3 regions of the Kineococcus aurantiacus genome follow, and region 1 is predicted to be linked to each of the others. Evidence: riboswitches for the same ligand, from Rfam matches in the RefSeq annotation. Region 1 holds a riboswitch; each other region holds the start of a gene.
The links. Region 1 has a riboswitch for S-adenosylmethionine ahead of BJ968_RS05835 (ABC transporter substrate-binding protein). Riboswitches for the same ligand answer to the same signal wherever they lie in the genome.

Region 2: it holds a riboswitch for S-adenosylmethionine, as region 1 does, so the genes downstream of both, BJ968_RS07310 (ATP-binding cassette domain-containing protein) here and BJ968_RS05835 (ABC transporter substrate-binding protein) in region 1, are expected to answer to the same signal.
Region 3: it holds a riboswitch for S-adenosylmethionine, as region 1 does, so the genes downstream of both, BJ968_RS04300 (rhodanese-like domain-containing protein) here and BJ968_RS05835 (ABC transporter substrate-binding protein) in region 1, are expected to answer to the same signal.

What each region holds. Positions count from the first base shown of each region.
Region 1 is NZ_JACCBB010000001.1:1,216,773-1,222,064, reverse strand. It holds gene BJ968_RS05850 (LLM class flavin-dependent oxidoreductase) at 1-205, shown strand, start outside; gene BJ968_RS05845 (LLM class oxidoreductase) at 296-631, shown strand; gene BJ968_RS05840 (LLM class flavin-dependent oxidoreductase) at 655-1,746, opposite strand; SAM riboswitch class IV at 1,847-1,960, opposite strand; SAM riboswitch class I at 2,060-2,152, shown strand; gene BJ968_RS05835 (ABC transporter substrate-binding protein) at 2,338-3,930, shown strand; gene BJ968_RS05830 (ABC transporter permease subunit) at 3,927-4,922, shown strand; gene BJ968_RS24180 (ABC transporter permease) at 4,961-5,292, shown strand, end outside.
Region 2 is NZ_JACCBB010000001.1:1,522,653-1,527,944, reverse strand. It holds gene BJ968_RS07320 (MetQ/NlpA family ABC transporter substrate-binding protein) at 136-1,044, opposite strand; gene BJ968_RS07315 (methionine ABC transporter permease) at 1,034-1,852, opposite strand; gene BJ968_RS07310 (ATP-binding cassette domain-containing protein) at 1,849-2,853, opposite strand; SAM riboswitch class IV at 3,003-3,112, opposite strand; SAM riboswitch class I at 3,251-3,333, shown strand; gene sfnG (dimethylsulfone monooxygenase SfnG) at 3,345-4,490, shown strand; gene BJ968_RS07300 (N-acetylmuramoyl-L-alanine amidase) at 4,545-5,292, shown strand, end outside.
Region 3 is NZ_JACCBB010000001.1:898,631-903,922, reverse strand. It holds gene BJ968_RS04315 (endo-1,4-beta-xylanase) at 1-1,061, shown strand, start outside; gene BJ968_RS04310 (glycoside hydrolase 5 family protein) at 1,058-2,098, shown strand; gene BJ968_RS04305 (GNAT family N-acetyltransferase) at 2,138-2,662, shown strand; SAM riboswitch class I at 2,714-2,797, shown strand; gene BJ968_RS04300 (rhodanese-like domain-containing protein) at 2,803-3,204, shown strand; gene BJ968_RS04295 (O-succinylhomoserine sulfhydrylase) at 3,320-4,510, shown strand; gene BJ968_RS04290 (cobalamin-independent methionine synthase II family protein) at 4,533-5,292, shown strand, end outside.

The DNA of each region.
Region 1 (5,292 bases):
CGCGACCCGCTACCTGCGCGCGGCCGAGTTCGTCGACGTCGTCTGTACCGTCGCGCAGGACCCCACCGAGGGACGAGGTTTCCGGGAGCGCGTCCACGCCGCCGCCCGGGTGCACGGACGTGAACCGGAGCAGGTCCTCGTGTTCCCCGGTGTGCTGCCGGTCGTCGCGGCGACCCGCGCTGCGGCGCAGGAGGTGTGGGCGTAGCTGCAGGAGCTGCAGGACACGGTGGCCGGGTTGCGGCAGCTGTCGTGGCGTTCCGGGCTGGATCTCACGGGGGCCGACCCGGAGCAACCCGTGCGGGACCTGCCGCCCAGCTCCCTGGGACGCAGCCGCGTGGCGTTGCTGTTCGGGCCCGCGGCGCGGGCCGGCTGGACGCTGGGGGAACTGGCGCGGCACGCGGCGGCGACCAACGGCCACCGGCTCCTCGTCGGGTCCGCCGACGAGGTCGCGGACGACCTGCAGCACTGGTTCGAGCACGGGGCCGCGGACGGGTTCACCGTCATCCCCACGCACGTGCCGGCGGGGCTGGAGGCGTGCACCGACCTCGTGGTCCCGCGGTTGCAGGAGCGCGGGCTCTTCCGGCGCGAGTACGCGGCGGGCACGCTGCGGGGGAACCTGGGGCTGGGCTGAGGTCGTGCCGGGAACTGTCCGCGTCAGGACGCGGCGGGGACGAGCGGGGCGCGGCCCTGCGCCTGCGCCGGGGCCGGCACGAGCGGCCGGGACGGGAACTGCCGCCGCAGCACGGGGGCCACGTCGGTGGTGAACAGGTCCCAGTTCTCGCGGTGCTGCGCCTCGCTGAACCCGGAGCGGTCGAAGTGCAGCGCGGTCACCTCGTGCCCGAACCGGGCGTGGTAGCGGCCGACCTTGTCGACGACCTCCTCGGGGGAGCCGACGAGGGCGGAACTGCGGGCGAGGAAGTCCTCGAAGTCCTCCCACACCGCCGGGACACCGCTGCCGGCGAACGCCTTCTGGCGGGCCTCGAAGTGCGGCCGCCAGACCCGGCGCGCCTCCTGGGAGGTGCGGGCCACGAAGCTGCCCGCCGAACCCGCTCCCACGAGCGCGTCGGCCGGGTCGTGCCCGTGCGCGGCCCACCGTTCGCGGTAGTGCTCCACGAGCCGGGCGTACGTGTCGATCGGGTACGTGACGTTCGCCGAGAACAGCGGGTCCCCGGCCGCCGCGGCGACCTCGACCGACTCCTCGCTGGTCGCGCTGCCGTGCCAGATCCGCAGGTCGCGCTGGTAGGGGGCCGGCCAGGTCTCGGCCCGGTCCAGCGACGGCCTGAACCGGCCCTGCCAGGTGACCTGCTCCTCCCGCCACAACCGGCGGAACAGCTCGTACCCCTCGGCGTTGCGGTCCCACTGGTCGTCGGTCGTGACGTGGAACAGGTTCGCCTGCGCCGCGCCGTTGCCCTTGCCGACGATGAGTTCGAGGCGGCCGTCCGCGAGGTGGTCCAGGGTCGCGTAGTCCTCGTAGGCACGCACCGGGTCGAGCAGGCTGAGCGTCGTGACGGTCGTGAACAGCTTGATCCGCGACGTGCGGGCCGCGATGTTGGAGAGGACGACGGTGGGGGAGGAGGACAGGAACGGGCGCTCGTGCCGTTCCCCGACGCCGTAGGCGTCGAAACCCCACTGCTCGGCCAGGGTGGCGTTCTCGACCACCTCGGTGAAGCGCTCGTGCTGGGTCGGCCACACCCCCGTCACCGGGTCGGGGGTGTGGGTGATGAGGGTCATCGCGAGGAACTTCACGGGTCGGTTCTCCCGGTGTCGTGGAACGGCGGGCGGGGGATCCCGGCGGTGGCCTGGGCGGCAGTCGTGCCGGGGGACGTCGCGCCGCGGGGGCCCGCGGAGCACTGCCTTGCCCTGCGGGTTCCGCAGGACCGGGTCCTCACCCGGGGCACCCCACGCCGTGCGAGGGGGTTGCCGGCTGCCGAGCCGGGGCTTCGCGGCAGCACTCGTGACCTGTTCCGGAGCGTGGCACGCGGACGATCCCGGCGTCAACGACGGGTGGGGACGGGCGGGTCTTGAGGATCCGGTGCGCGGTCCCCTATGGTGGCAGGGCACACCATCCAGAGCGGCTGAGAGACCTGGCTCAGAGACGCCGCAGCAACCCCCCGGAGACGGGCGCGGGTGCTTCCGCCAGGACCGATGGAGGAGTTCTCGTGGACCGCACGTCCCACACCGCGATCTGGCGCCGCGTCGTCGACTTCTGCCTGACCGGTTCCTCCGGCTGTCGCTGACCAGCGCCCCCTGAGCGCGCGGGAGACGTTCCCGCGCGCCCGCGCACCGCACGCCTCCGGCCGGTGCGCACCTCCGCCGTTCCCCCAGCCTGGAGCCCCTTTGCGCACCCGCACGCCCCTGTCCGCCCTCACCCTCGCCGGCCTCCTCGTCCTCACCGCGTGCAGCGGCGGGCAGAGCAGCGCGCAGAACCCCGCGGACGCCACGCCCGTGGACGGTGGGAACCTCACCTTCGCCATCTCCGTCGACTCCGGCTGCATCGACCCGCAGCAGGTCGGCAACAACGACGCGCTGAACATCGGCCGCCAGCTCGTGGACTCCCTCACCGTGCAGGACCTCGACGGGAAGATCCAGCCGTGGCTGGCGCAGTCGTGGGAGGTCAGCCCCGACGCCACCACCTTCACGTTCCACCTGCGGCAGGGGGCGACGTTCTCCGACGGGACCCCCGTGGACTCCGCGGCGGTCAAGGCGAACCTCGACGGGATCGTGGCGCTGGGGGCGAAGGCCTCCCTGGGGTCGACCTACCTGCAGGGGTACACCGGGACGCAGACGCCGGACCCGCAGACGGCGGTCGTGACGTTCTCGGCGCCCAGCGCGCAGTTCCTGCAGGCGACCTCCACGATGTCGCTGGGCCTGTTGTCGGTGCCGACCACCACGGCCGACCCCGCGACCCGCTGCGACGGGAGCACCCTCGTGGGGTCGGGGCCGTTCACGGTGGGCAGCTACACCAAGGACGACAAGACGGTGCTGGACAAGCGCAAGGGCTACGACTGGGCGCCGACGGGCTCGAAGCACTCCGGGGAGGCCCACTTGGACTCGATCACCTACCAGGTCGTCCCCGAGGCCAGCGTCCGCACCGGGTCGCTGCAGTCGAAGCAGATCGACGCCACCACCGGCATCGCCTCCCAGGACCTGCCGCAGTTCGACGGCAACGGGTTCTGGACGCAGCGCCGCGCGAACCCGGGGATCCCGTACAACTTCTTCCCCAACGAGTCCCGGCCGATCTTCTCCGACGAGCGCGTCCGGCAGGCCTTCTCCAAGGCCATCGACCGCGAGCAGCTCGTCAGCATCCTCAACCCCGACGACGTCGCGGTCAGCTCGGCGCTGTCGGCCTCGACGCCCGCGGCCCCCGACGACTCCGCCGCCCTGGCCCTCGACGTCGACGGTGCGAACGCGCTGCTCGACCAGGCCGGCTGGGTCGAGGGGGCGGACGGGATCCGGGAGAAGGACGGCCGCAAGCTCACCGTCACCGTCACGTTCTGGCAGTCGACCACCGCCGTCCTGGAACTGGTCCAGCAGCAGGTGCGCGCGGTCGGCATCGACCTCCAGCTCAAGCAGGGCACCACGGCCGAGACGACCGCGCTGCAGAACTCCGGCGACTGCGACGTCCTGTTCTACAACCTCACCCGGTCCGACCCGGACGTGCTGCGGACGATCTTCTCGACCGAGACGCGCAACGTGAACCACCGCGCGCACAGCCAGGTCGACGACCTGCTCACCCAGCAGGCCGCCACCCCCGACACCGCCCAGCGCGCCCAGCTCGTGGCGCAGGCCTCGAAGCTGCTCGTGGAGGACGCCCACTCGATCCCCCTCTTCGAGCTGTCCACCGTCATCGCCGCCCACGACGACGTGCACGACCTGCAGTTCGAGGGTTCCTCGCGGTTGTGGTTCTACGACGCCTGGAAGCAGTCGTGACGGGTTACGTCGCCCGCCGGCTGGGGCAGGCCGTCGTCGTCCTCTGGGCGGCCTACACCGTGACGTTCGTCATCCTCTACCTGCTGCCCAGCGACCCCGTCGAGATCATGCTCGCCGGCGGTCAGGGCGGGGAGCAGTCCACCGTCGACCCGGCCCAGGTCGCCGCCCTGCGCGCCGAGCACGGCCTCGACGACCCGCTGCCGGTGCAGTACGCCCACGCGCTGTGGAGGACGCTGCACCTGGACCTCGGCGCCTCCATCCAGAACGGCGCGCCGGTGACCTCCCAGATCGGGCAGGCGCTGCCGCAGACGGCGCTGCTGACCGCGTCGGCCCTCGCCCTCGCCCTCGTCCTGGGGGTCGGGACCGCGTTCCTGTCGACCTGGACGCGCTGGGCGTGGGTGCGCACGCTGCTGCTGGCGCTGCCGCCGCTGGGGGTCTCGCTGCCGACGTTCTGGGTCGGCCTGCTGCTCATCCAGGTCCTCTCCTTCCGGGTCCCGGTCTTCCCGGCCCTGGGCAACGAGGGCGCGGCGAGCCTCGTCCTGCCCTCGGTGACGCTCGCGATCCCGGTGTCGGCCTCCATCGCGCAGGTCCTGGCGCGCGGGCTGCGCACCGCGCTGGCCGAGCCGTACGTGGAGACCGCCCGCGCCAAGGGCGCCTCCCGGGCGCGGGTCCACCTGCGGCACGCCTTCCGCAACGCGACCCTCCCGGCGCTGACCATCGGCGGCGTCATCGTGGGCAACCTCCTCGCCGGGGCCGTCGTCGTGGAGACCGTCTTCTCGCGGGTCGGCATCGGCCGGCTCACCGTGACGGCCGTGAACGGGCAGGACATCCCGCTGGTGCAGGGGCTCGTCCTGCTGGCCGCCACCGTCTTCGTCGTCACCAACCTCGTCGTGGACCTGCTCTACCCGGTGATCGACCCGCGCGTGCGGGTCCAGGGGGCACCGCGCCGGCCCCGGCCCTCGACCCGGACCCTCGTGGGGAGCGCCTCGTGAGCCGGCAGGCCCCCGAGGCCGTCCTCGACGTCCTCGACATCGACGAGCGCTACCGCCGGGCCGCCGCACCCCGGCGGCCGGTCCCGTCGTGGCTCGAGCGCCCCGACCTGGTGCTGGCCGGGCTCGTCGTCCTGCTGGTGCTGGCCTGGGCCGCGTTCCCGTCGCTGTTCACCTCCCAGAGCCCGATCGACGGGACCACCGCCGACCGGCTCCAGGGGCCGTCGGCGGCGCACCCGTTCGGCACCGACCACCTGGGGCGCGACCTGTTCTCCCGCGTCGTGCACGGGGCGCGCCTGACGTTGCAGGCCACCGTCCTGGCGGTCCTCATCGGCCTGGTCGTGGGGACCCTCCTCGGCCTCGTCTCGGGTTT
Region 2 (5,292 bases), 310 kb from region 1:
GCCCCCCTCACCTCGACCCACCTCCACCCGCCCGACCCACCTGGCCGCCCGCGTTCCCCGCTCGAAGCACGGTTCGGGCCCTCGAGAGACTCCCTCGAGGGCCCGAACCGTGCTTCGAGCGGGAAGAGGCGGGGGTCAGGCGCCGTTCAGCGGGAGCAGGACGCCGGCCACCTCGGGGTTCGTGGCGAGGTACTCCTGGACCTTCGGGTCCTGGAACGTCTCGACGAGCTTCTCGATGTTCTCGGTGTCCTTCCACCGCGAGCCGATGGTCAGCTGACCGGCGAACTCGTCGGGGGCGGTGGGGGCGAAGATCTGCTGCTCGATCGGGATCTTCGCCGCGAGGTAGTACTCGGTGTACCCGACGGCCCCGTCCAGGTCGGGCAGGGCGCGGGACTGGGCGCCGAAGTCGAGCAGCGTGAACTTTAGGCCCTTCGGGTTCGTGGCGATGTCGTCCACCGTGGCGGAACCGACGTCGGTGCCGGGCTTCAGCGTGATGAGGCCGGCCTCCTGCAGCACGAACAACCCCTGCGACTCGTTGGCCGGGTCGGAGTACAGCGAGATCGTCCCGCCGTCCGGGATCTCCTCGGGGCTCTTCCACTTGGCCGACCACAGCCCGAAGCCCCACCGGAACACGGGGGTGGCGGCCTCCTCGCGGAAGTCGGGGTTCGCCTGCAGCACCTGACCGAGCCAGAGCTCGTGCTGGTAGATCGTGCCGGCGACCTCACCGTCGCTGACGGCGCGGTTGATGGTGTTGGAGTCGGCCAGGGCCTTGAACGCGACCTTGATGCCGTGCGCAGGGGCGACCTCCTGCGCGACGTACTCGATGAGCGCCTGCTCGCGGGCGTTGCCCTCGGCGGTGGCGACGTACAGCGTCGCCCCGGCCTGCGTGTTGGCCGTCTCCTCCCCGCCGAGGCGGGGGACGACCAGGGCGGCGGTGACCCCGAGGGCGACGACGGCACCCCCGGCGACGAACGGCCAGAGCCGCCGCCGGCGGACCTCGAAACCGTGGTCGTCGGTGGGGGTGGGGCGGGTCTCAGTGGACAAGGGTCTCCTCCGTGGCGGGGGTGGTGGCGGGGGTGGTGGCGGGGGTGGTGGCGGGGGTGCTGGTGCGCGCGGTGGCGCGGCGGCGCCGGGAACGGCGGCGGGTGCGGGGGTCGGCGGCGCGGGCGACGGCGTCACCGACGAGCTGGACGGTCGCGACGAGCGCGACGAGGACGACGATGGTGGCGATCATCACGGCGTGGTCGAAGCGCTGGTACCCGTAGGTGACGGCGACGTAGCCGATGCCGCCCGCGCCGATGGTCCCGGCGATGGCGGAGTACTCGATCATCGCGATGGTGTTGATGGTCAGCCCGCCCACGATCGAGGGCGCCGCCTCGGACAGCTGCACGGACGTGATGACCTGCAGCGGTGAGGCGCCCGAGGCCTGCGCGACCGTCACGAGGTTCGGCGGCACCGAGCGCAGCGAGTTCTCCACGATGCGGCTGAAGAACGCGGTGCCGGCCAGGACCATCGGCACGACGGCCGCCCGGATCCCGATGTTGGTGCCCGTGACGAACCGGGTGAAGGGCACGAGCGCCGCCATGAGGACGAGGAACGGCAGCGATCGGCCGGTGCTGACGACCCAGCTCAGCGCGGTGTGCGCGACGCGGTTCTCCAGCAGCCCGCCAGGGGCCAGGTTGTGGACCAGGACCCCGATCGGGACCCCGAGCAGGACGACGATCGTCATGACGATCCCGACCATGAGCAGGGTGTCGAGCAGGGCGGGGGCGATGAGGGCGGGGATCTCGTCCAGCGGGGTGTCGAGACCGGACGCCGCGGGCAGCGCCAGGGGGGACGCGGAGGGGATCACACGAGGTCCAGTTCACGGTCGGCGGGGGCGACCTGCGCGTGCAGGCCGCGGCGGGTGAGGGCGGTGCGCAGGTCGGCCGGGTCGACCGAGCGCGGCACCCCGAGGGTGGCGTGGCCGACGGTGGTCCCGGCGACGGTGCCCACGGAGGCGCCGAGCAGGGCCAGGTCGTGGCCGAGCTCGCGCGCCGAGCTGGTCAGCCAGTCCGCGGGGACCCCGTCGCCGCGGTAGTGCACGTCCCACACGACGAGCCCGGTGGCGGCGTTGACGGGCCGCCGGGGCAGCAGCGCCGCCCCGACGGGGGAACCGGGGTCGCGCAGGACGTCCAGCAGCGGGGCCGACTCCACGATCCGGCCGTGGTCGAGGCGGGCGACGGCGTCGGCGACGTCGACGACGGTGTCCATCTCGTGGGTGATGAACAGGATGGCCAGGCCGAGGTCGTCGCGCAGTTCCCGCAGCAGCGCCGTGATCGACGCGGTCGCCTCCGGGTCCAGCCCGGACGTCGCCTCGTCCGAGAGCAGGACGGTGGGCCGCAGCGCCAGGGCGCGCGCGATGCCGACGCGCTGGCGCTGCCCGCCGGACAGCTCGTGCGGGTAGCGGTCGGCGTGACCGGCGAGGCCGACGCGCTCGAGCAGCTCCGCGACGCGGCGGCGGCGGTCGCGGGGCACGACGCCGAGGTAGCGCAGCGGCAGCTCCACGTTCTGCGCGGCGGTGCGGCGGGTCTGCAGCCCGTCGGACTGGAAGATCGTGCCGATGCGGCGGCGGGCCGCGCGCAGGCGGTCCCCGCGCAGGTCGGTGAGGTCCTGACCGGCGACGACGACCGACCCGGACGTGGGTCGCGTCAGCAGCGTCACGCACTGGGCGAGGGTGCTCTTGCCGGCGCCGCTGGGGCCCACGACGGCCGTGATGCTGCCGGCGGGGACGGTCAGGTCGAGGTGGTCCAGGACGGTGGTGGCGTGCGGCGGGTCGCCGTACGTCTTGGTGAGGTGGCGCAGTTCGATCACGTCGTCCTCCGGGGCGGCGTCGATGAGCTCGTCGGGGCGTGCGGGAGCGACCGGGCGCGCAGCTGCGGCTCGGTGCGGGGGTCCTCACGGGGGAGGGTCGGGGCGTGCTCAGCGCGAGCGGCGACAGGCCTTCGTCACGTCGGTCTCCCGGGTCGTCCTTGCCCACGCCTCCCGTGGACCTGGTCCTCACCCGGAGCACCCCACGACGGATCAGGGTTGCCGGCCAGCGAGCCGGGGCTTGACGCTGGCGCTCATGACCTGTCTCGACCATGACAGGTCCGCGCCGACGGCGTCAAGCGCTTCGGCGTCTCCGACAACCGTTGTCCCCCAACCGGTCGGGGCCGGGTACCGGAACGTTCGGCTGCACGGGCCGTCCGCGGCGGGGTACGCTGCGGTGATCCCATCCAGAGCGGCTGAGAGACCTGGCTCGACGACGCCGCAGCAACCCCACGGGGGTGCTACCGCCAGGACCGATGGAGGACGGCACACCGATGTCCCTGCACGAGCCCCTGAAGTTCGCCTACTGGGTCCCCAACGTCTCGGGGGGCCTGGTCGTCTCCACCATCGAGCAGCGGACCAGCCACGACCCCGCCTACAACGTCGAGGTGGCCCGCGCCGCCGAGCGCGTCGGTTTCGAGTACGCCCTGACGCAGGTGCGCTACCTCGCCTCCTACGGCGCCGACGCTCAGCACGAGTCCACGTCGTTCTCCCTGGCGCTGCTGCTGGCCACCGAGCGGCTCAAGGTCATCGCCGCGGTGCACCCGTTCTTCTGGCACCCCGGGGTGCTCGCCAAGTTCGCGGCGACCGCGCAGGAACTGACCAACGACCGCCTGGCGCTGAACGTCGTCTCGGGGTGGTTCAAGAACGAGGCGACGCAGCTCGGCGTCACCTGGCACGAGCACGACGACCGGTACCGGCAGTCCGAGGAGTTCATCGAGCTGCTGCGCGGGGTGTGGAGCGAGGACGGCTACAGCCAGTCCGGGGAGTTCTTCAACGCCTCCGACATCACGTTCCGTCCCCAGCCGAAGGTCGCCCCGGAGCTGTTCCAGGGCGGGAACTCCACTGCGGCGCAGGCCATGGCGGGGCGGGTCTCGGACTGGTACTTCATGAACGGCAAGTCGATCGCCGACGCCGCCGCCGGTGTGCGCGAGGTCTCGGCCCAGGCCGCGCTGAACGGCCGGTCGATCCGGTTCGGGATCAACGGTTTCGCGGTCGTGCGCGACACCCGCGCCGAGGCCGAGGCCGTCCTGGAGGAGATCATCGCCAAGGCCGACCGCGTCAAGGTCGAGGGTTTCGGGGCGGCCGTGCAGGAGGCCGGGAACGCGACGAAGGACGGCAAGGGCATGTGGGCGGACAGCGAGTTCCGCGACCTCGTGCAGTACAACGACGGTTTCCGCACCGGCCTGGTGGGGACCCCCGACGAGGTCGCCCGGCGCGTGCTGGCCTACCGCCTCGTCGGCGTCGACCTGCTGCTGCTGGGTTTCCTGCACGTCAAGGAGGAGGTCGAGGCGTTCGGGGAGCTCGTCATCCCGCGCGTGCGCGAGCTCGAGGCGCGGCTGGCGGCGGGGGAGGACCTGCAGCTGGGCGCCGAGCTCGACGCGGCCGTCGCCGCGGCGACCACGCCCGTCCCGGCCTGACCCCGCGCCGGGAGCCACCACGCACCCCCCGCCCGCCCGTGGCAGGCTGGGGCTGTGCGGCGGCTCCCGGTCCTCCTCCTCGTGGCGGCGCTGTGCGCCTGCTCCGGGCCCGCGCCGGCCGCACCCGCCGCGCCCCCGGTCAGCGGCGCCGCGCCCGCCGCGGCGCCCGTCCCGCCGGCCCCCGTGGTCGTCCTGGACCCGGGGCACAACGGCGGCAACGCCGCGCACCCGGAGCAGATCGCCGCGCCCGTCCCCGCGGGCGGCTTCGAGAAGCCCTGCAACACCACCGGGACCGCCACCGACGACGGGTACCCCGAGCACGCGTACGCCTTCGACGTCGCCCTGCGCGTCGCGGACCTGCTGCGCGCCGGCGGCGTCACGGTCGTGCTGACCCGCACCGACGACACCGGCGTCGGGCCCTGCGTCGACGCCCGCGCGGCCCTCGCCAACGACGCCGGCGCGGCCCTGGCGGTCTCGATCCACGCCGACGGTGCCCCCACGACCGCCACCGGCTACCACGTCGTCGAACCCGGGCCCGCGCCCGACGGCGGGAACGCCGCGGTCCTGGACGCCTCCGACGTGGCCGCGCGGGACCTGCTGGCGGCGTTCGGCGCGGCGACGGGCCTGCCGCGGGCCACCTACCTGGGCGACCTCGTCGAGCCGGGCCTGACGCGCCGCACCGACCTCGCCGGCCTCAACCTCGCGCGGACCCCGTCGGTCCTGCTGGAGTCGGGCAACATGCGCAACGCCGGGGAGGCCGCGCTGATGACCGACCCGGCCTGGCGCCAGCGCGCCGCGCAGG
Region 3 (5,292 bases), 320 kb from region 1:
TCGACGCGCTCGCCGAGGCGTGGTTCGGGCTGTTCAACGCCACGACCCTGCCGTTCTACTGGGGTGAGTTCGAGCCGGTCCGGGGCCGGCCGGCGACCGACCGCCTGGTGAAGACCGCCCGGTGGTTCGCCGACCGCGGCGTGCTCGTCAAGGGGCACCCGCTGACCTGGCACACGGCGGCGCCGGACTGGCTGCTGGACCTGAGCACCGCCGAGGTCGTCGAGGCCCAGCGGGCCCGGATCCGGCGCGAGGTGGGCGGTCTGGCCGGGCTCGTCGACACCTGGGACGTCGTCAACGAGTCGGTCATCATGCCGGTGTACGACAAGTACGACAACGGCCTGACCCGGGTCGCCCGCGAACTCGGCCGCACCGCCACCCTGGCGGTGGCGTTCGGGGAGGCCCGGGCGGCGAACCCCGCCGCGACGTTGCTGCTCAACGACTTCGACATGTCGCCCGCCTACGAGAGGGTCGTCGAGGAGGCGCTGGAGGCCGGTGTCGGCATCGACGCGCTCGGCCTGCAGAGCCACATGCACAAGGGCTACTGGGGCGAGGAGCGGACCCACGACGTGCTGGCCCGGTTCTCCCGGTTCGGCCTGCCGCTGCACTTCACCGAGAACACGCTGGTCTCCGGCGACCTCATGCCCGCCTCGGTCGGCGACCTCAACGACCACCAGGTCGACCACTGGCCCTCCACCCCCGAGGGGGAGCAGCGGCAGGCCGACGAGCTCGTCCGGCACCTGAGCACCCTCGTGGCGCACCCGTCGGTGCAGGCGTTCAACTACTGGGGCCTGACCGACGCGACCACCTGGCTCGGCGCCCCCGTCGGCCTCGTCCGGGCCGACGGGACCCGCAAACCCGCCTACGACGCGGTGCACGCGCTGGTGAAGGGGCAGTGGTGGGTCGCCCCCACCACCGTGCGGACCGACGCGGACGGCCGCCTCGCGGTCCACGGCTTCCGGGGCGAGTACGAGGTGTCGGCGGGCGGCGCCCGCGCCGGGGTGCGCCTGGACGGCACGGCGGCCGCCCTCGAGGTGCGGCTGGCCGCGGGGACCGGCCGGTGACCCGCCGCCCGACCCGGGAGGTCCACGGCTTCAACTACGCCGGTTCCTGGGGCACCTCGGGCCTGGACCTGTGGCAGCACCACGACCACGGGCTGATGGCCGTCGAGGTGGCCCGCGGCAAGGCCGCGTTCCCCGGCTGGAACACCGCCCGCTGGTGGCTGTCGCACGAGGCGTTCCAGCGCGACCCCGGGCGGTTCCTGGCCAACCTCGACGCCGGGCTGGGGGTGTTCGCCGCGCACGGCATCGCGGTGGTGCCCGTCCTGTTCAACCGCTGGCGCGACCCGGTGTGCGACTTCGGCGGGGTCCCGCTGGACCACCTCCTGCCGCACGCCAGCGCCTGGAGCCGCACCGACGACCTGTTCGCCGACCCCCTCGCCGACGGCCCCGACGTCGCCCCCGTGCAGCGGATCTTCCGGCGCTACCTCCTCGACGTCGTCACCGCCCACGCCGACGACGAGCGGGTCTGGGCGTGGGACCTGTGCAACGAACCCCTCATGGGCGCCTACGTCCACGACGAGGACAGCCCGCTGCGCACCGCCGAGCTGCGCTGGCTGCGGTGGTGCCGGGGCGTGGTCCTGGCCGCCGGGGCCCGGCAGCCGCTGACGGTGGGCAACTACGCCGACGTGGCCGCGCTGCGGGCCACCGAACCGGTCAGCGACGTCCTGGGTTTCCACCCGTACTGGATGTGGCAGGGCATCGGCCCGGAGACGGACGTGCACACCCACGAGGGTTTCGAGGCCTACCTCGACGAGTGCGTCGCCCTCGCCCGCTCGGCCGGCAAGGACCTGTACGCCAGCGAGACCGTCTGGGGCGCCCGCGACGACGCCAAGCACGTCGAGGTCATGCGCTACACGCTGTCCCGGCTGCGGGAGCGGGGGATCGGGTACACCGTGCACGCCCTGCACCACAGCGGCGTCGCCGACCTGCACCGCGACACCCACGGGCCCGTGGGGCACCCGGAGTGGCTGCACTTCCTCGACGCCGACGGCACCGTGCGCCCGGGCCACGAGGCGTTCAACGAGTTCGCCCCCGGCTGAGGCGGCGGCCCCGCGGCCCGCCCCGGCTACGGTGCCGGGGTGCAGATCCGCGAGTACGCCGAGACCGACTGGGCCCGCGTCTGGCCCTTCTTCGACGAGGTCGTCGCCGACGGGGAGACCTACGCCCTGCCGCAGGGACTGACCTCGCAGCGGGCCCGCGACCTGTGGGTGCAGCCGCCGCCGTGGGCGACCTTCGTGGCCGTCGAGGACGACGGCACGGACGACGGCACGGGGGACGGGACGGGGGAGGAGGAGGTGCTCGGGACGGCCAAGTGCGGGCCCGTCCGCCCCGGCGGCGGGGCCCACGTGGCGACGGCCAGCTTCATGGTGTCCCCCGCCGCGCGCGGGCGCGGGGTCGGGCGCGCCCTGGGCGAGCACGTGCTGGCGTGGGCCCGCGCGCAGGGGTACCTGGCGGTGCAGTTCAACGCCGTCGTCGAGACCAACACCGCGGCCGTCGCGCTGTGGACGTCGCTGGGCTTCGCGATCGTCGGGACCGTCCCGCAGGCCTTCGACCACCCCGAGCACGGGTACGTCGGCCTGCACGTCATGCACCGCTTCCTCTGAGCCTCCTCCCCGGCCCGGCCCCGGGGCCCTCCGCCATGCCCTAGGGTGGGCGGACCATCCAGAGCGGCCGAGAGACCTGGCTCGTCGACGCCGCAGCAACCCCGCGAGGGGTGCTCATGCCAGGACCGATGGGAGGAACAGTGGGTCACGCCGGCGACCTCACCCCGCGTGAGGCCTTCGAGCTCGTCCGGGACGACCCGGACGCGGTCCTGGTCGACGTCCGCACCGACGCCGAGTGGCGGTTCGTGGGGGTCCCCACGGGCCTGGGCGCCGAGCCCACGCTCGTGTCGTGGCTGCCGGTGGACCCCGAGCGCTTCCTCGCCGACCTGGCCGCGGCCGGCCTCACGCCCGGGTCCGGCCGCAAGGTCGTCTTCCTGTGCCGGTCCGGGCAGCGCTCGGTCGCCGCGGCCGAGGCGGCCACGGCGGCCGGCATCGCGCCGAGCTACAACGTCCTGGACGGCTTCGAGGGGCCGCTGGACGCCGAGGGCCACCGCGGCGCGGTCGGCTGGCGCGCCGCGGGCCTGCCCTGGAAGCAGTCGTGAGCGACACGCGGTGCGGCGCTGCCTGGACCGAGGAGACGCGCCGACGGAGTCGTCGCGCGGATCCGGGGGAAGGCGGCGCCACGGGCACCGCGACGGAGCGAGCGGGGGAGACGTCGTGAGCGACGCGCGGGACTGGCGGCCGGACACCACGGCCGTCCGCGGCGGCCTGGCCCGCTCGCAGTTCGAGGAGACCGCCGAGGCGATGTACCTCACGTCCGGCTACGTCTACGGGTCCGCCGCCGACGCCGAGGCCGCCTTCTCCGGTGACGTCGACCGGTACGTCTACTCCCGCTACGGCAACCCGACGGTGTCGGTGTTCACCGAGCGGCTGCGGCTCATGGAGGGCGCGCAGGCCTGCTACGGGCTGGCCAGCGGGATGTCCGCGGTGTTCTACGCCCTGGCCGCGCTGCTGGGCGCCGGGGACCGGGTCGTCGCCGCGCGCAGCCTCTTCGGGTCCTGCTTCGTCATCCTCGACGAGATCCTGCCCCGCTGGGGCGTCGAGACGGTCTTCGTCGACGGCGAGGACCTCACCCAGTGGGAGCAGGCGCTCGCCGTGCCCACCCAGGCCGTGTTCTTCGAGACGCCCGCCAACCCCATGCAGACCCTCGTCGACATCGAGGCGGTCACCGAGCTGGCCCACGCCGCGGGCGCCGCGGTCGTGGTCGACAACGCGTTCGCCTCGCCCGTGGGCCAGCACCCGCTGCGGTTCGGGGCCGACGTCGTCGTGTACTCGGCCACCAAGCACATCGACGGCCAGGGCCGGGTCATGGGCGGTGCGGTGCTGGGCACCGAGGAGTTCATCGGCGGCCGGTTCCGGGAACTCACCCGGCACACCGGCCCCACCCTCAGCCCGTTCAACGCCTGGACCCTGGCCAAGGGGCTGGAGACCCTGGGCCTGCGGGTCCGGCACTCGGCGGCCAGCGCGCTGCGGATCGCCGAGCACCTCGAGCAGCAGCCCGGCGTCCGCTGGGCCCGCTACCCCCTGCTGCCCAGCCACCCGCAGTTCGACCTGGCGAAGCGCCAGATGGACCTCGGCGGCACCATCGTGACCTTCGAGCTCGACGCCCCCGCCGGGCGCGGCAAGGAACGCGCCTTCGAGGTCCTCGACGCCCTGCGGGTCGTGGACATCTCCAACAACCTCGGCGACACCAAGTCGCTGGCCACCCACCCCGCCACCACGACGCACCGGCGGCTGGGGCCGCAGGGTCGTGCCGCCATCGGCCTGACCGACGGCGTGCTGCGGTTGTCCGTGGGTCTGGAGGACCCCGACGACCTGCTCGACGACCTCACCCGCGCCCTCGCCTGAACCACCCGAACGGAGAACACCCTTGTCGCAGCAGCAGATCCCCGTCTCCCACGCCGGCAGCCTGCCGCGCACCCCCGAGCTCATCGCCGCCAACGAGGCCCGGCGGGTCGCCGAGGACGGTTTCACCCTCGAGCGCACGCCCGAGTTCGAGGCGCTGCTCACCCGCGCCGTCGTCGACCTCGTGCAGCGGCAGGAGGACCTCGGGGTGACGATCGTCGGCGACGGCGAGTACGGCAAGGCGATGTCCAGCGCGGTCGACTACGGCGCCTGGTGGTCGTACTCCTTCCAGCGCGTCGCCGGCCTGGAGGTGACGGGGGAGGACCTGTTCACCCAGCCGACCGTCCGGTCCGGCCCGGGCGACGTCAAGCTCACGAGCTTCCCCGACCGCCGCGACTGGACGATCTTCAAGGAGGCCTACCAGGACCCGACGTCGGGGATCTCGACGGGCAAGAACGCCACCGCGTTCCCCGCGACCACCGGCCCGCTGTCCTACACCGGCCAGGACGCCATCGCCTCCGACATCGCCAACCTCAAGGCCGGGCTGGCCGCCACGGGCCTCGAGCAGGGTTTCATCACCTCCCTGTCCCCGGGCAGCGGCGCGCGCATCTCCAACCGGTACTACGCCACCGAGGAGGAGCACATCTGGGCGTGGGCCGACGTCATGCGCGAGGAGTACAAGGCGGTCACCGACGCCGGGCTGATCGTGCAGATCGACGACCCGTCCATCGCGGAGAACTGGGACCAGATCAACCCCGAACCCTCCGTCGAGGACTACCGCGCGT